2 regions of the Arthrobacter sp. AOP36-F1-5 genome follow, and region 2 is predicted to be linked to the other one. Evidence: predicted binding sites of a transcription regulator. Region 2 holds the regulator's gene; the other holds the start of a gene.
What was found. The regulator HspR, encoded in region 2, represses chaperone genes until heat shock. The targets are predictions, from matches to a motif close to AAGTTGAGTCNNNNNGACTCAACTT.

Region 1 (7,811 bases), 780 kb from region 2:
GCCGTGGCCACGTTCCTCAAATGTCTTTTCATCATGCCCTTTCGGCGGGTTCGCAGGCAGACCTGAGGCTCCAGTGTAGTTGGGGTCCGCTCTGGCCTCGTGGCTACTGCCCCGCCAGCACGCCCAGGACGATGAACCCGGAAATCGCGAAGAACGGCAGGCACAACACGGCATTGAGGACCCGATGCTCGTTGATGATCGCCACGAACTCCCGCAGGAAGGCGCTGGGGACGTAGTAGCGGGCGGTCGGGGACCCGACCACCTGGGCATCGACGTCGTATTTGCGGGCCAACAAGGCTGCCCGCAGCACATGATAATTATTGGTCACCACCAGCAACGGTCCGGGACGCCCCGCGGCGTTCTGGACCTCGCGGGAGAAGCGCAGATTCTCCCGGGTCGTCTTCGCCTGGTTCTCCGGGACGACGTCGGCCGCGGGAATTCCTGCCTCGTACAGGTATTCGGCCATCCCCTCCCCTTCGGTCCGCGACTCGTCGTGGCCCTGGCCTCCCGAGGGGATCAGCACCGGTTTCGGATCCGGTGCCTGCCGATGGAGTTCAACCGCCTTGTCCAGCCGGCTGGCCAACAGCGGGGGGACCTTTCCGCCGATCAACCGCGAGCCCAGGATCGTGATGGCTTCGGGGTGGATGTCGTGCTCCATGCGGCCGTAGGCCACGGCGTAGGCGAGGAAGATGACGAAGACGACCCCGAGATAGCCGCAGAGGAAGAAGAGCAGGAACGCCAGTCCCACCAGCAGGGGCTGGAGCGTGAGCACCAGCAGCAGGGCGAGGACCGGCAGCACGAGCATCGCGATGCCCAGCACCAGGGTCAGCAGGTTCCCCAGCCGGCGGCCCTCGCTGCGCATCATGGTCAGCCCGTTGGCGATGAGGAATCCGGCCAGGACGATCACCGCCAACGGCACCAGGGCGAGGATGCCCAGGGTGATGTAGTCGAAGACCGGGGACCAGCTGCTCAACAGGGCCGTGGCCCCGGTGAGTGCGAACCAGATGGCTGCGACCAGGACGACGCCGTTGCGCAGCATGCGCCGGTCCTTGCGGCGCAGCCAGACGTAGAGCAGGCCCAACAGGGCGGCAATGATCAGGAAACTCACCCGGCCAGACTAGCAAGGCAGCCTGACTAGACTGGAGCCGTGCAGCAGAGTCCAAAATCCCCGCCGGGCAGTACCGATGCCTCCATCGCCGCTCTCTACCACTATCCAGTCAAGGGCCTGTCCCCGCAGCCGCTCTCCGAGGTCGGGCTCCACGCCGGGCACGGCTTCCCCGACGACCGGATCTACGCACTCGCCCGGGCCGGGGGGAAGTACGTCCCGGACACGGCGCAGAACCTGGGCAAACAAAACTTCCACGTCCTGGCCCGTGACTTCGCGCTGGCCGGATTGCGCAGCCACTACGACTCCTCCTCACGGACGATCTCTCTCACCCGCCCGCAGGGTGATGACGCAGAGGCGGTACACGCCGATCTGTCCACCTCCACCGGCCGCGACCGGTTGGCGTCGATGGTGGCCGAACTGCTGGGTCTGGCCGGGGACGCCGCGCCGGTCATCGCCCACGAATCCGGCCGGCGTTTCCCTGATCTGCTCTCCAAGGGCGATGAGGAAGCCCAAGCCGTGTCCATCATCAACCTGGCCTCCGTCCGTGAACTGGCCCGGATCACCGGCGTCCCGGTGGACCCGCTGCGTTTCCGCGCCAACATCTACCTCGACGGATTGCCGCCCTGGGCCGAACGGCACCTGCCGGGCCGTTCGATGCTGGCCGGAGGTGCCCGGCTGGAGGTCTTCCAGGAGATCGGCAGGTGCCCGGCCACCGAAGTGGATCCGGTGAGCTCGAAACGTGATCTGCCGGTCCTGCAATTGCTCCACGACGCCTTCGGGCACACCATCATGGGCGTCTACGCCCACGTGCGGACCGATGGAACGCTCACCCGGGGCACTGCCGTCGTTCGGGAATAACCATGGCCGGGACCGGGTGGGCAGGACTACGATCAAACCACGTCGACCCCCCGGATGGAGGCAGCAATGACCGATCCCTCCACCGGTTCCCTGCGCACGGAGGCCTATATCGACGGCCGGTTCCGTCCCGCCGCCGGCGGGGCCACGTTCACGGCGCTCTCCCCCGCCACCGGTCAGCCGATTGCCCGGGTGGCCGCCTGCGGGCCCGCGGACGTCGATGCCGCCGTGGCCAGCGCCCGCACCGCCTTCGATTCCGGCGTCTGGTCCGATGCCGACCCCATCGAACGCCAGCAGGTGCTGCTGCGCCTGGCCGATCTCATCGAGGCGGCCACCGCCGAGCTGGCCGGGCTGGAATCGGTGGATGCGGGCCGTCCGCTGGCCGACTGCCACGAGTTCGACCTCCCCGACACGATCGGCACCATCCGCTGGTATGCCGAAGCCATCGACAAGGTCTTCGGCAAGGTCGCCCCCACCGGGCCCGGGGCGCTGGGACTCATCGTCCGCGAGCCGATCGGTGTGGTCGGGGCGGTCCTGCCCTGGAACTTCCCGGCCGCCATGCTCGCCTGGAAGATGGCCCCGGCCCTGGCCGCCGGGAATTCGTTGGTGGTCAAACCCCCCGAGTTGGCTTCCCTGTCCACCTTGCGGATCGCAGAACTGGCCACCGAGGCAGGCGTACCCGACGGGGTGTTCAACGTGGTTCCCGGGCTCGGGCCCGTTGCCGGGAAGGCCCTGGGCCTGCATATGGACGTCGATATGATCTCCTTCACCGGTTCCACCTGGACCGGCCGGGAATTCCTGCGTTACGCCGCCGAGAGCAACCTGAAGAACATCACCTTGGAATGCGGGGGCAAGTCGCCGCAGATCGTGCTGGCGGATAACGCCGACCGCCTGCCCCAGGTGGCCGCCGATCTGGCCGAGGCCGCGTTCTGGGCTTCTGGGCAGAACTGTTCGGCGGGTTCACGGATCCTGGTGCATGAATCGCTCAGGGCCGACTTCGTGGCCGAGCTGGTGCGCCAGGCCGGCCAGCGGATCGTCGGGGACCCCGCCGAACCCGAGACGATCCTCGGTCCGCTGATCGAGGCCGACGCGCTGGCCAGGGCCCTGCGTTTCATCGAAGATGCCCGCACGGCCGGGGCCCGGATCGCCGCCGGAGGACGGGCCCTGTTCGAAGACAGCGGCGGCTGGTATCTCGGCCCGACCGTCATCGACGAGGTCACCGCCGGGATGGCGATCGCCCGTGAGGAGGTCTTCGGCCCCGTCGTCGCGGTGATCGGGTTCCAGGACGAGGCCGAGGCGTTGGCCCTGGCCAACGACACCACCTACGGGTTGGCCGCGACCATCTGGTCCCACGACATCGATCGGGCCATCCGGCTGGCCCGTGGGGTGCGGGCCGGCACCGTGGCCGTCAACGGCTACAGCGAAGGCAACATCACCACCCCGTTCGGTGGCTACCGGGCCTCGGGCTTCGGGGGGCGCGACAACGGGTTGGAAGCCTTGGAACAGTACACCCAGCTCAAGACGATCTGGGTGACCGTCAGGTCGTGATGACCACGATCAGGGCCAGCACGCCCAGGATCATGACGGCGCCGGCGGTCCAGAAGATGGCGGCCACATCGGCCTCCAGGCGCCCCTCGGCGATGCCACGGGTGCGGGCGGAGTAACGGCGGCGCTGCGTCACGTAGATGGACAGCGCCCCCAGGCCCCCCACGGCCACCAGGATCAGGATCGAGGGGCCGTAATGGTGCATCCAGCGCATGAACACGGCGCTGACCACGAACAGCGACAACGTGGTCCGGCCCCAGGACATGACGGTGCGTTCGGGTTGCAGTCCCGGGTCCTGGTGGCCGCGCGTGATGGGGATGGTCATCGAGGGACCTATCCGGAGACGACGAGGACGACGACGATGACCGCCGCGGCCAGTGCCCCGCCGATGCCCAGCAGCGGCACGATCGCCGGGAACGGCAACGGACGGTGGTTGCGCATGCTCGACTCGATCCGCAGCCAGCGGAACACCGCCCCGGCACTGATCAGCAGACCCAGGCAGATGACCAGGATCGAGATGGCCTTGCGCAGGTCGGTGGGAAAGGCGTCGAAGGCGAAGGCCTCCAAGGCGATTCCACCGGCCAGGAAGGCCAGCGAAGTGCGGATCCAAGCCAGGAACGTGCGTTCGTTGGCCAGGGTGAACCGCGGGTCGGGTTCGTTGCCGCTGGGTAGCGCCTTGCGTGCCAGCCATCCGCGTTCGCCTTCGTCGGCCACCGTCGTCCTCCCGCTGTTGCCCCAGCCGCCACCGGCTGCTCTCGCTGGAAATCCTACCGGTCACAGGCCTCGCCCGCCGGGTGGAAACCGTGCGGGGAATAATGACGACCGCATCACGTTAACTTGAGTGACATACACTCAGGTCTATACTTGAGCGTAAGACACTCAAGTTCCTTGGAGGGAAAATGCCAGCGTTCTTCGGACCCACCGGATCGGGAAGCGGCTCGTTTGATGACTTCCTGGCCCGCTACCTGCAGGGCCAGCGAGCCGCAGCCGCAGGCCGCCCCATCGACATCACCCGGCTACTCAGCCGGCGCACGCACGAACTGCTCGGGCAGGCGGCGGCCTTCGCCGCCGAACACGGCCATGCCGAGGTCGACGCCCTGCACCTGCTGCGGGTCCTCGTGGCCCAGGACGGGCCGGCCGCCCAGTTGCGGGCCGGCGGCATCGACGTGGAGGCCATCGCCCGCAACGCGGAACAGCGTCTGCCGCAATCCTCCGACCGCCCCACCGGCGGGGCCCCGGCACTGACGGCTTCGACCCAACGGGCCCTGCTCGACGCCCGCCAGGTCGCCCGCGCCTTCGGCTCGACCTACATCGACCCCGAGCACCTCTTCGTCGCCTTCGTCGTCAACCAGGACTCCCCCGCCGGGCAGGTCCTCGCCGCCTCCGGGGTGACCCCCGAAACGTTGCAGAACATCGGGGCCGCCGCCCAGCAGGAAGCCTCCGGCCCCCAGGACGGCCCCGCGCAGACCGGGGCCCCGACCGATTCACCGACCCCGATGCTGGACACCTACGGCACGGATCTGACCGCACTGGCCCTCGAGGAGAAACTGGACCCCGTGATCGGCCGGCAGGAGGAGATCGAGCAGACCATCGAGATCCTGGCCCGTCGCATGAAGAACAACCCGGTGCTCATCGGCGAAGCCGGCGTCGGCAAGACCGCCGTCGTCGAGGGCCTGGCCCAGGCCATCACCGCCGATTCGATCCCCGCCCAGCTGCAGGGCAAACGCGTCATCTCCCTGGACCTGCCGGGCATGCTCGCCGGCACCCGCTACCGCGGGGACTTCGAGGAACGCCTGACCAAGACCATGGACGAAATCGCGGCCGGGGACGGCGAGTACATCGTCTTCATCGACGAGCTGCACAACGTGGTCGGCGCCGGCGGCTCCGGGGAAGGCGGCATGGACGCCGGGAACATCCTCAAGCCGCGGCTGGCCCGCGGGGAACTGCGGCTCATCGGCGCCACCACGTTGGCCGAGTACCGCAGCGTGGAGAAGGACCCGGCATTGGAGCGCCGCTTCCAGCCCGTCACGGTCGGCGAACCCTCCCAGGAGGATTCCGTGAAGATCCTCACCGGTCTGGCCGGCCGCTACGCCGAACACCACCAGGTGACCTATACCGAAGGTGCCCTGCGGGCCGCCGTCGACCTCTCCTCCCGCTATCTCACCGACCGTTTCCTGCCCGATAAGGCGATCGACCTGATCGACCAGGCCGGGGCGCGTCTGAGCCTGCGGCGCGGCCCGACCGTCGACGTCCAGGCGCTGCGCCGCGAGCTGGAGACCCTGCGCGAACGCAAGAACGACGCCATCGCGGCCGAACGCTTCGAGGACGCCGGATGGCTGCGCGATGAGATCGCCGCGCTGGCCGAGCACCTCGACGAGCTGACTGCCGGGACGCAATCCGACGGCACCGACGACGACACCGACGGCACCAGCGTGGTGGACGAGGAGCAGATCGCCCAGATCATCGCCCGGGCCACCGGCATCCCCGCAGCCCGGTTGACCGAGGGCGATCGGGCCCGGCTGGCGAAGCTGGAGGAGGAACTGCATGAGCGCGTCATCGGGCAGGACGATGCGGTGGGCGTCATCGCCAAATCCGTACGGCGCAACCGCACGGGCATGGGCGATGCCTCCCGTCCCGTGGGCAGCTTCATGTTCCTGGGGCCCACCGGGGTCGGCAAGACCGAGTTGGCGAAGTCGCTGGCCCAGTCGCTGTTCGGCCGCGAGGAGGCGCTGCTGCGCTTCGATATGAGCGAATTCGGTGAACGGCATACCGTCTCGCGGTTGGTCGGGGCCCCTCCGGGCTACGTCGGCTACGGCGAGGCTGGACAGCTGACCGAACGGGTGCGCCGCAACCCGTATTCGGTGCTGCTGCTCGACGAGATCGAAAAGGCGCACCCCGACGTGTTCAACCTGTTGCTGCAGGTGCTCGACGACGGCCGGCTCACCGACGGGCAGGGCCGGACCGTGGACTTCCGCAACACGGTGGTCATCATGACCTCCAACCTGGGCTCCGAGTTCCTGGCCAGCAAGACCGGCGCCCTGGGCTTCAACGCCCAGTCCGGCGAGGGGGCCGGCGGTTTCGGCTCCGAGAAGGCGCTCCGCGATCGGGTCATGGGCCGGCTGCGCGAGACCATGCGTCCGGAATTCCTGAACCGCATCGACGAGATCGTGTTGTTCCGCAAGCTCGAGCAGGAGCAGCTGCGCCAGATCGTGTCCATCCAACTGCGTGACACCGAAGCCCGGCTCGAAGCCCAGGGAATCGGCTTGGACGTGGAGGATGCGGCCATCGGGTGGATTGCCGAGCACGGTTACGAGCCCGAATACGGGGCCCGTCCGCTGCGTCGGGTGATCCAGCGCGAGGTCGATGACCCGATCGCCGACCTGCTGGTCGCCGAAGCGGTCCGGGACGGTGGCAGGATCACCCTCCGGGTCGAGGAGGGCGCACTGCGCGTCGCGGCCTCCTCCACCCGCCCGGCGCTGGCCGCCTAGGTAGGTATCCCCGGGCTCCCGCCGGGACGACGAACGCCCCCGGACCATGGCTTCCATGGTCCGGGGGCGTTGTCGTGACAGGTCCTGTCCGGGGGCTCAGCCGGGGAACGGCGCGTTGGGGATGTCGGGATTCCCGTCCTCGTCCTCATCGCCGTAGGCCTCCATCGCCAGCTCGTCGGCGGTGTCTTCGTCACCGTGGACGGGAATGGACTCGGAGTCGATCTCGGTGGGGCCGTCGACGTCGCGGCGCCTCTCGTGCTCGGTGGCCTCCGGCTGGGGCAGCTGCGTCCCGTCCATGCCCATCCCGGCTTGCGAGACGGCGTCCTGGTGGTGGTGTTCGTGGGTACCCATCGTGTCCTCCTCGACATATCGGTCCGGGCCCGCGGTGCCACCTGCCCCCGTGACGACGTTTCGGGCTCTTCTTCCAGCCTACGACCGTGACGGTATTAGTCCAGTTCCTCCGGGTCCAGACCCCCGCGGCCGATGCCGGCATAGACGCCCGGCCGGGCCGATCGCAACCAGTAGGCACCGAGGACACCGAGGAGCCCCGGGACCACGATGATGGCCGGAAGCAGCCAGCTGAGCATCCCGGGTTCCTCCAACCCGATGAGCACATCGAAGTTCGCGACGATCATTCCGAACACCGCGGTCAGCGATACCCCGGCCAGCAGCGGTGCGACCATCGTCGTCCAGGCCCCGGGTCTGGTGGGCTGGCGGCGGAAGAAGCCGATGACGGCGAAGGACGTCAGGGCCATCAGCAGCACCAGACCGAACGCGCCGGTGTTGGTCAGCCAGGTGAACAGGGTCAGGACCGG
Region 2 (7,811 bases):
CGCTGACGTGCTTATCGGCGATGACCTGCGCCCGACTGAGCAGGTTCACGGTTTCGGCACTGACATCAAGGCCGGAGCCCCGATCCTCTTCAGCGCGTCGTCGCAGCGTCCGGATCTCCTCGCGGTCCGAAGCCATCTGGACGGAGGCATCGGCCAGGAACAGATTGATGGCCACGGGGTCGAGCCCGCCGACCTCCACGGCCGGGAACATGGCGTCACGGACGGCCTCCGGTGTCAGGGCGCGGGCTGATCGGGTGTCATTGGCATAGGGCATTATCGTGATCCTTCTTCGTCACTCTGGCCGATGGCCGAGGAACTCTCATCTAGGGTTGCGAACGTCTCGAAGCGGAGATCATCCGGAGCAAGTCCGGCGGTCCCCAGTTGGGCCACGGCATGCCCGACCATGGGCGGGGACCCGCAGACCAGGGCCGTCCGGCCGGCCCACGAGCCTTCGGCGGCCGCCGCGGAACCCACCAGTCCACGCAGCCCGTGGAAGGTCGGATCGTCCGAGACGACCGGTCGGTAGGTGAACCAGGGCTGTTCCGCCAGGCGGGTGAGCTTCTCGTGGTCGTAGAGGTTCCACGGCAGGCGGGCCCCATGGAACAGGTCAACCCGCGGCCCGGTTCCTTCGGTCGTCCACTGGGTGCCGACCTGGTCCAGGACCGCCGCCAGAGGCGCCAGCCCCGTGCCGCCGGCCACCAGGAGAAGGTCCTTCCCGTTCCGGGGACGGGTGAGCTGGTCGCCCATCGGGGCTCCGAGCCGGGCCGTGTCCCCGGGACGGATCTTGCGTACCGCGGTGCTACTGAACTGCCCGCCGGGCACCAACTGGATATGCAGTTCCACCAGGCCGTCCGGCTGCGGCTGGTTGGCGGGGGTCACGTAACGCCATAATCGGGGCAGCCGCCCCAGTTCCATGGCCATGGATTGGCCCGGCAGGTAGTCCATGGCCGGGGTGGTCCGCAGCTGGATCACCGTCACGTCGATGCTGCGCCGGTCAACGGAGACCACCTCGGCATCCCACCATGGGGGTGAATCCTCGGCGGCGTCCTCGGCGGCCACGACCATGATCTTCGCGATCTGGCCGTAGGCCGCGGACCAGTCCGCCGCGACGCTTTCGGTCCATTGGCTGCCCAGGAACTGCTTGAGGGTCGCCAGCAGCGAGGAACCAACGGCGGAGTAGTGTTCGGGTTCCACCGCGAATCGCCGGTGATCGCGGCCCAGTTCCTCGACGAATCCGGTATCGGAATCCAGTTTCTCCACATTGCTCACGATGTGCCCCAGCGCGCCGAACAGCTTATCGCGTTGGCTGGCCATGGAGACCGGGAACATCTCGCGCAGTTCCGGATGGGTGATGAACAGATGGGAATAGAAGTACAAGGGGGCTTCGTCGCCCGCCTGGGACATATCGGCCCAGGTGCTCTTGAGCATTTCAACATTCATGGCAGCCCCCGAAGTCCTGGAACACGGACGCTTTCGGCGTCGTCTCCCGACTCGATGCGGCGGCCCTCTGACCTATTCGGTCCATGTATTGCTATCAACTCTCATTGTGGGGGCGATCACTAACGGTCGATAACTATGCCACATAAGTCAAGGACGGAAGAGTGCAATTCGAGAGGAATCGTCTTCCCTGCCGGCCCGACCGGCGGCTGGAGGCCCGGGTCGACGGCCTCGGGGCACATGCCGGGGCGGCGGGATCCGCGGGCCCGGCAGGCTGCTTGGTTCGCCGGACCCGGAACCGTTCAGGCGGCCGGGCCCATCGGCAGGCGCGACCCCGAGGGCACGATGACCTTGCCCAGGGGCACCAGGGAGACGGGGATCAGTTTGAGGTTGGCGATGCCCAGCGGAATGCCGATGATGCTGACGAACATCGGGATGGCGGTGACCACATGCCCGATGGCGATCCAGATCCCCGCCACGAGGATCCACACGACATTGCCCACGGTGGAGAAGAAGCCGGTCCGCCCGCCCCGGTCCACGATGGTGCGGCCGAAGGGCCACAGCGCATAGTTGGCGATCCTGAACGAGGCCAGCCCGAAGGGGATGGTCACGATCAGCACGCAACACACGACCCCGGCGGCCAGGTAGCCCAGGGCCAGCCAGAATCCGCCGAAGACGAGCCAGATGATGTTCAGGATCAGGTTCAGGGGTCCGTTCATGTCTCCAGTGTGCCCGTCCGCGGCCGGCGCCGCCATCCGGGAAGACCCTGACATGACGTCCATCGCGGCGACGACTAACGTGGACCCAATGAATGATCCCGCAGCCCCCAAGCCCCCTGTCAACGGCCGCGCCGCCGACGATTTGCGCTTCTACCGGACCGATCCGGTGTCCTTCGTCCGTCGCGGGTCCCGTTTGCACGGCAAGCGCAAGGACTCCTGGGACCGGCTCTCCGGGGACTACGTCATCCAGGTTCCACGCCATCATGCAGACACCTCGGTCCACGAGGATTTCCGCTTCGACGCCGAGGAGGCCTTCGGCCGTCAGGCCCCGCTGACCGTGGAGATCGGTACCGGGCTGGGCGAAGCCATCGCCGAAGCCGCCGAAGCCCATCCCGAACGGGATTTCCTCGCCGTGGAGGTCTATCTGCCCGGCCTGGCCCAGTTGATGGCCCGGATCGACGCGAAGGGGCTGACCAATGTGCGGGCCGTGCAGGCCAACGCCCCCGAGGTCCTCGATGTGATGCTGGAGCCCGGTTCGGTGGATGAACTCTGGATCTTCTTCTCCGACCCCTGGCATAAGACCCGGCATCACAAACGCCGGCTCATCAAGGAATCGTTCCTGCCCAAGGCCGCCCGTGTGCTGGCCCCCGGCGGCATCTGGCGCCTGGCCACCGATTGGTCGCAGTATGCCGAACAGATGCGTTCGATCCTCGACGCCTCGAAGGATTTCACCTCCCTGCACCCCGGTGAAGGCGCCGGGGAGGACTCCCCCCTGACCCGGGTCCGCCGCGGCGGTCTAGAGGGCCACGACCCGGAACCGGGTTTCACGGACGATCTCGGGGGGTGGGCCCCACGCTACGCGGGGCGGGTGCGCACGAGCTTCGAGGCCAAGGCCGTGGCCGCGGGCCGTCTGGTCTTCGATCTGGCCTACCGCCGGGAACCGGAGGCGGACGGGGACCGCCGGGGGCCGGTCAGCTGAACGGAGGGGTCCCCCCGATGAGGATCCGGGCCAGGTTGTGCAGCGAGAGCGTGCCGGGGTCCCGATAGCCGTATTCGGGGTCATCGGATCCGGGCACGAAGCGGGAGGTGTTGTGCCCGGTGACGGCATGCAGCCCCGATTCCGGGTGTCCTTCCACGGCGAACGGCAGCCCGGCGACCGTGGTCCGCCCACTGAGGAGCCGGCCGCATCGGGCCAGCAGGTCCCGGCTCGCCACGGCCTCGTATCGGCGGCTTGGTGGGATGCCCAAGTCAGACGGGTCCCGCAACAAGCGGTCCGGAATTCCCGCCGAACCAATGGTGGCCAGCGTGTCGATCAAGGGGCCCGCCTGGCCGGCCGGGGGTGGTTCGGCATCCAACCGGGCGAGCGCGTACGCGGCCAACGTCGCCCCGTAGGAATGTGCTTCGATCGCCATCCTGGCCGTACGGGGAAGGAGCTCCCCGACCCGACGGATGTCGAAGGCCAGCCGCGCGGCACAGGTCCGGGCGGTACGGTCCGAGAGGGCCCTGAACATCCCCGGTGCGGGATACCCGAGCCAGGCGATGACGGCCGGGGCTCCGGCACCGGCGGCCCGCTGTTCGAGCAGGAGTTCGCCGGCTTCACGGGCCGTGCCCCACATGGCGGTTCCGGGACGGATGCCTGCCCCGGAGACCTGCCAGGTCAGGTGGGTGGCATGGTCGGGGTCCCCGAGCACCACGGCCGCCAACGGATGCGGTCCTTCCAGGTCCAGGAAGAGCAGCCGTCTGGCGGGAAGCCGCCGGTGCATGGACGTGGGCCTCAGCGCATGGGCGACCCCGTCCACTGCCGCCTTGCGGTCCTGATCGAATCCGTCACGCCGGCCCTTGGTGATCTCGAAGCCGCGCTCCGCCCGCTCGATCAGCTCGGCAACGGTCGCCAGCGTCCCGGGGACCATGAGGTGTCCGCCTAGTCCTGGGCTCGCCAGATGACGACGGCCTGGCTGCGGGCCCTGGGGCGTTCCCCCCGGGCCAGGGTGACGACGTCACCGCCGCCGGCTCCGGCGGCAAAGACCCGTTCCATCTCCGAGGACCTGCGGTCGGCTTCGGCCAGTTCCTGACTCAGTTCCGCCACACGGGAACGCAGCGCCGCAACCTGGTTCTCGAGTTCCAGGACCCGCCGGATCCCTTCCAGCGAGACCCCCGCCTTCGAGAGGCTCTGGACCTCCCGCAGCAATTCGACATCATGCTTGGAATAGCGCCGCTGCTTGCCGCGCTGCCGCGAGGGCGAGACCAATCCCATGCGGTCGTACTGGCGCAGTGTCTGCGGGTGCATATCGGCCAGTTCGGCCGCGACGGAGATCACGAATACCGGGATGAAACGATCGTTGATGGCCAGTGCCTTGCCTACCGCCATGTGCTTGCCTCCTCCTGGTGTGTTCGGTTCCGCCGTGCTTCCCGCGCCCCGGGCCCGCCGCTAGAGTACCGCCTTGGTGGCGATCCCGGCGCGGGGATCCGCGTCGGCGGTTGCTTCGGCGAAGGCCTTGACGGCTTCCTGCGCCTCGGCATTGAGCTTCTGCGGTACGACGACCTCGACGGTGACCAGCAGATCGCCGACGGCCTTGGACGTCTTCACCCCGCGCCCCTTCAGCCGCAGGGTCCGCCCCGATGAGGTCCCGGCGGGGATCTTCATCTTCACGGTCTCCCCGGTCAGCGTGGGGACCTCCAACGTGGCTCCCAGGGCGGCCTCGGAGAAGCCCACCGGCAGGTGGATCCGGATGTTGTTGCCCTCGCGGGCGAAGAAGGCATGCGGTTTGACCGAAACCTTCACCAACAGGTCCCCGTTTCCTGCCGGGCTGCGCTGGCCCTTGCCCCGGACCCTGACACTCTGGCCGTCACGGATGCCCGCGGGGATGCGCACGTCGATGACGTCGCCATCGGGTTCGCGCAGTCCGATGCTGGTGCCGCGGATGGACCCGGCGAAGGAAATCGTGGTCGAAGCGGTCCGATCGGCGCCCTTCTGCGGGGCCTGCTGGAAGCCGCCGAATCCGCCACCACCAAAGAGGTCCGCGAATTCGGGGGGAACCTGGCCGCCTCCGGGGAACCCGCCACCGCGGCGTCCCCCGCCCCCCTGGTTGAACAGGTTGCCGAAGACGTCGTCGAATCCCGCGCCGCCACCGGAGGGCCCTCCGGCGCCTCCGGAGGTGAACCGGGCGCCGGATCCCATCGCCCGGATGGCGTCGTACTGTTCGCGTTCCTCGGGGTCGGACAGCACCGAATTGGCCTCGGTGATGTCCTTGAACTTCTTTTCCGCGGCCTCATCGCCGGGATTGGTGTCGGGGTGGTATTTGCGCGCCATCTTGCGGTAGGACTTCTTGATATCGGCGTCGCTGGCGTCCTTGGAGACGCCGAGGGTGGCGTAGAAATCCTTGTTGACCCAATCCTGACTGGCCATCGGGCGCCTCCTGTTTCCTGGTTGTTTCTCAAGCTAATGGGGTCCCGGCCGCCCCACCGGTGGTGGGGCGGCCGGGGGTGGTTCATTCTCCCGTGGAGACAACCACCTGGGCGGCACGGATGACGCGCTCGCCCTTCTGGTAGCCGATCCGCAGGACCTGGGCCACGTGGTCCTCGGGGACCTCGGAGCTGGGTTGCTGCATCAGGGCCTCGTGGAAGTTCGGGTCGAAGACGACCCCCACTTCCTCGATCCGGGTCAGTCCGTGGCCCGCGAGGATGGCGTCGATCTTGTTCGCCACCGCCGCGAACGGCCCTTCCTCGAGATCGCCGTGCTTGCGGGCGGCGTCGAGATCGTCGAGTACGGGCAGCAGGCTGACGAGCACCGACTGGACGGCGAGGTCGCGCACGGATTCCCGATCGCGCTCGACGCGCTTGCGGTAGTTCACGTACTCGGCCTGCAGACGCAGCAGGTCGTTACGCAGTTCCGCTTCGACGTCGGACGCCGCCGCGGGCTGCTCCTGCTGGTCGCCTGCCTCGTTGAGGATCTGCTCGGCCTGGGCCAGCGCATCCTCCGACTCGGCACCTTCCGCTGCAGCGGTCGCTTCCTCATGCCCTTCGGCGCCGCGCACTTCGCCCGTCTCGGGATCGACCTTGCGCTTATCGGTGAAGCGCACCGGCTCGTCGCCGTCGTGCTCTTCTTCGTTGCCGTGTTCTGGCATCAGATTCGAACCGCCTTACTTCTTCTCTTCGTCTTCTTCGTCGACAACCTCGGCGTCGACGATGTCCTCGTCGGGCGCCTCGGTGCCTTCGGACTCCCCGGCTTCACCGGCGGCGCCTTCGGACTCGGCCTGGGCGTAGATGGCTTCGCCGAGCTTGGTCTGCGACTCCTGGAGCTTCTCGTACGCGGCCTTGACCTCGTCGTCGTTGTCCTGGCCCTCAAGGGCAGCCTTGACGGCGTCGACGTCGGCCTGGACCTCGGTCTTGACCTCCTCGGGCAGCTTGTCCTCGTTGTCCTTGATGAGCTTGTCCACGGAGTAGGCGGACTGCTCGGCGGAGTTGCGGGTGTCGGCGGCCTCGCGGCGCACCTTGTCCTCGGCGGCGTGCTCCTCGGCTTCCTGGACCATGCGGTCGATGTCTTCCTTCGCCAGCGAGGTACCGCCGGTGATGGTCATCGACTGCTCGGTGCCGGTGCCCTTGTCCTTGGCGGAGACGTGCACGATGCCGTTGGCGTCGATGTCGAAGGTGACCTCGACCTGCGGCACGCCACGCTGGGCCGGCGCGATGCCGGTCAGTTCGAACGTGCCCAGCGGCTTGTTGTCCCGGGTGAACTCGCGTTCGCCCTGGAAGACCTGGATCGACACGGACGGCTGGTTGTCGTCGGCCGTGGTGAAGGTTTCCGAACGCTTGGTCGGGATGGCCGTGTTGCGCTCGATGAGCTTGGTCATCACCCCGCCCTTGGTCTCGATGCCCAGCGATAGCGGGGTCACGTCGATCAGCAGGACGTCCTTGCGCTCGCCCTTCAGGACACCGGCCTGCAGCGCGGCGCCCACGGCGACGACCTCATCCGGGTTGACGCCCTTGTTGGCTTCCTTGCCGGCCAGTTCCTGGACCAGCTCGGCAACGGCCGGCATGCGGGTGGAGCCGCCGACGAGGATGACGTGCGCGATATCGGAGACCTTGACGCCGGCTTCCTTGATCACGTCGTTGAACGGCTTGCGGGCCCGCTCCAGCAGATCCTTGGTGAGGTCCTGGAACTTGGCGCGGGAGAGGTGCTCGTCCAGGTGGACCGGGCCATCGGCGGTGACCGAAAGGTACTGCAGCGAGATGTTGGTGCTGGAGGCGCTGGAGAGTTCCTTCTTGGCCTGCTCGGCCGCTTCCTTCAGACGCTGCAGGGCGATCTTGTCCTTGGACAGGTCGGCACCCTTGGCCTTGGCCTGGGACAGCAGCCAGTCGACGACGCGCTGATCCCAGTCGTCGCCACCGAGGCGGTTGTCGCCGGAGGTCGAGCGCACCTGGATGGTGGAGAAGTCGTCTTCGTCCTTGCCGACTTCGAGCAGCGAGACGTCGAAGGTGCCGCCGCCGAGGTCGAACACGAGGATCAGCTCGTCTTCCTTGCCCTTGTCCAGGCCGTAGGCCAGTGCGGCAGCCGTGGGCTCGTTGACGATGCGCAGCACGTTCAGGCCCGAGATCTCGCCGGCTTCCTTGGTGGCCTGGCGCTCGGCGTCGTTGAAGTAGGCCGGGACGGTGATG

Region 1: the regulator HspR is predicted to act here: its motif matches at 4,370-4,394, upstream of AC3ZI9_RS01370 (ATP-dependent Clp protease ATP-binding subunit).

Annotation. Positions count from the first base shown of each region.
Region 1 is NZ_CM176892.1:282,633-290,443, reverse strand. Features, by position in the region: gene AC3ZI9_RS01400 (glycoside hydrolase family 3 N-terminal domain-containing protein) at 1-11, opposite strand, end outside; gene AC3ZI9_RS01395 (YdcF family protein) at 104-1,108, opposite strand; gene AC3ZI9_RS01390 (MOSC domain-containing protein) at 1,148-1,966, shown strand; gene AC3ZI9_RS01385 (aldehyde dehydrogenase) at 2,033-3,511, shown strand; gene AC3ZI9_RS01380 (DUF202 domain-containing protein) at 3,501-3,833, opposite strand; gene AC3ZI9_RS01375 (YidH family protein) at 3,842-4,222, opposite strand; gene AC3ZI9_RS01370 (ATP-dependent Clp protease ATP-binding subunit) at 4,408-6,996, shown strand; gene AC3ZI9_RS01365 (hypothetical protein) at 7,093-7,347, opposite strand; gene AC3ZI9_RS01360 (APC family permease) at 7,443-7,811, opposite strand, start outside.
Region 2 is NZ_CM176892.1:3,020,836-3,028,646, forward strand. Features, by position in the region: gene AC3ZI9_RS13835 (hypothetical protein) at 1-274, opposite strand, end outside; gene AC3ZI9_RS13840 (globin domain-containing protein) at 274-1,440, opposite strand; gene AC3ZI9_RS13845 (YccF domain-containing protein) at 1,740-2,156, opposite strand; gene trmB (tRNA (guanosine(46)-N7)-methyltransferase TrmB) at 2,245-3,135, shown strand; gene AC3ZI9_RS13855 (alpha/beta hydrolase) at 3,128-4,066, opposite strand; gene AC3ZI9_RS13860 (heat shock protein transcriptional repressor HspR) at 4,078-4,524, opposite strand; gene AC3ZI9_RS13865 (DnaJ C-terminal domain-containing protein) at 4,585-5,562, opposite strand; gene AC3ZI9_RS13870 (nucleotide exchange factor GrpE) at 5,645-6,280, opposite strand; gene dnaK (molecular chaperone DnaK) at 6,296-7,811, opposite strand, start outside.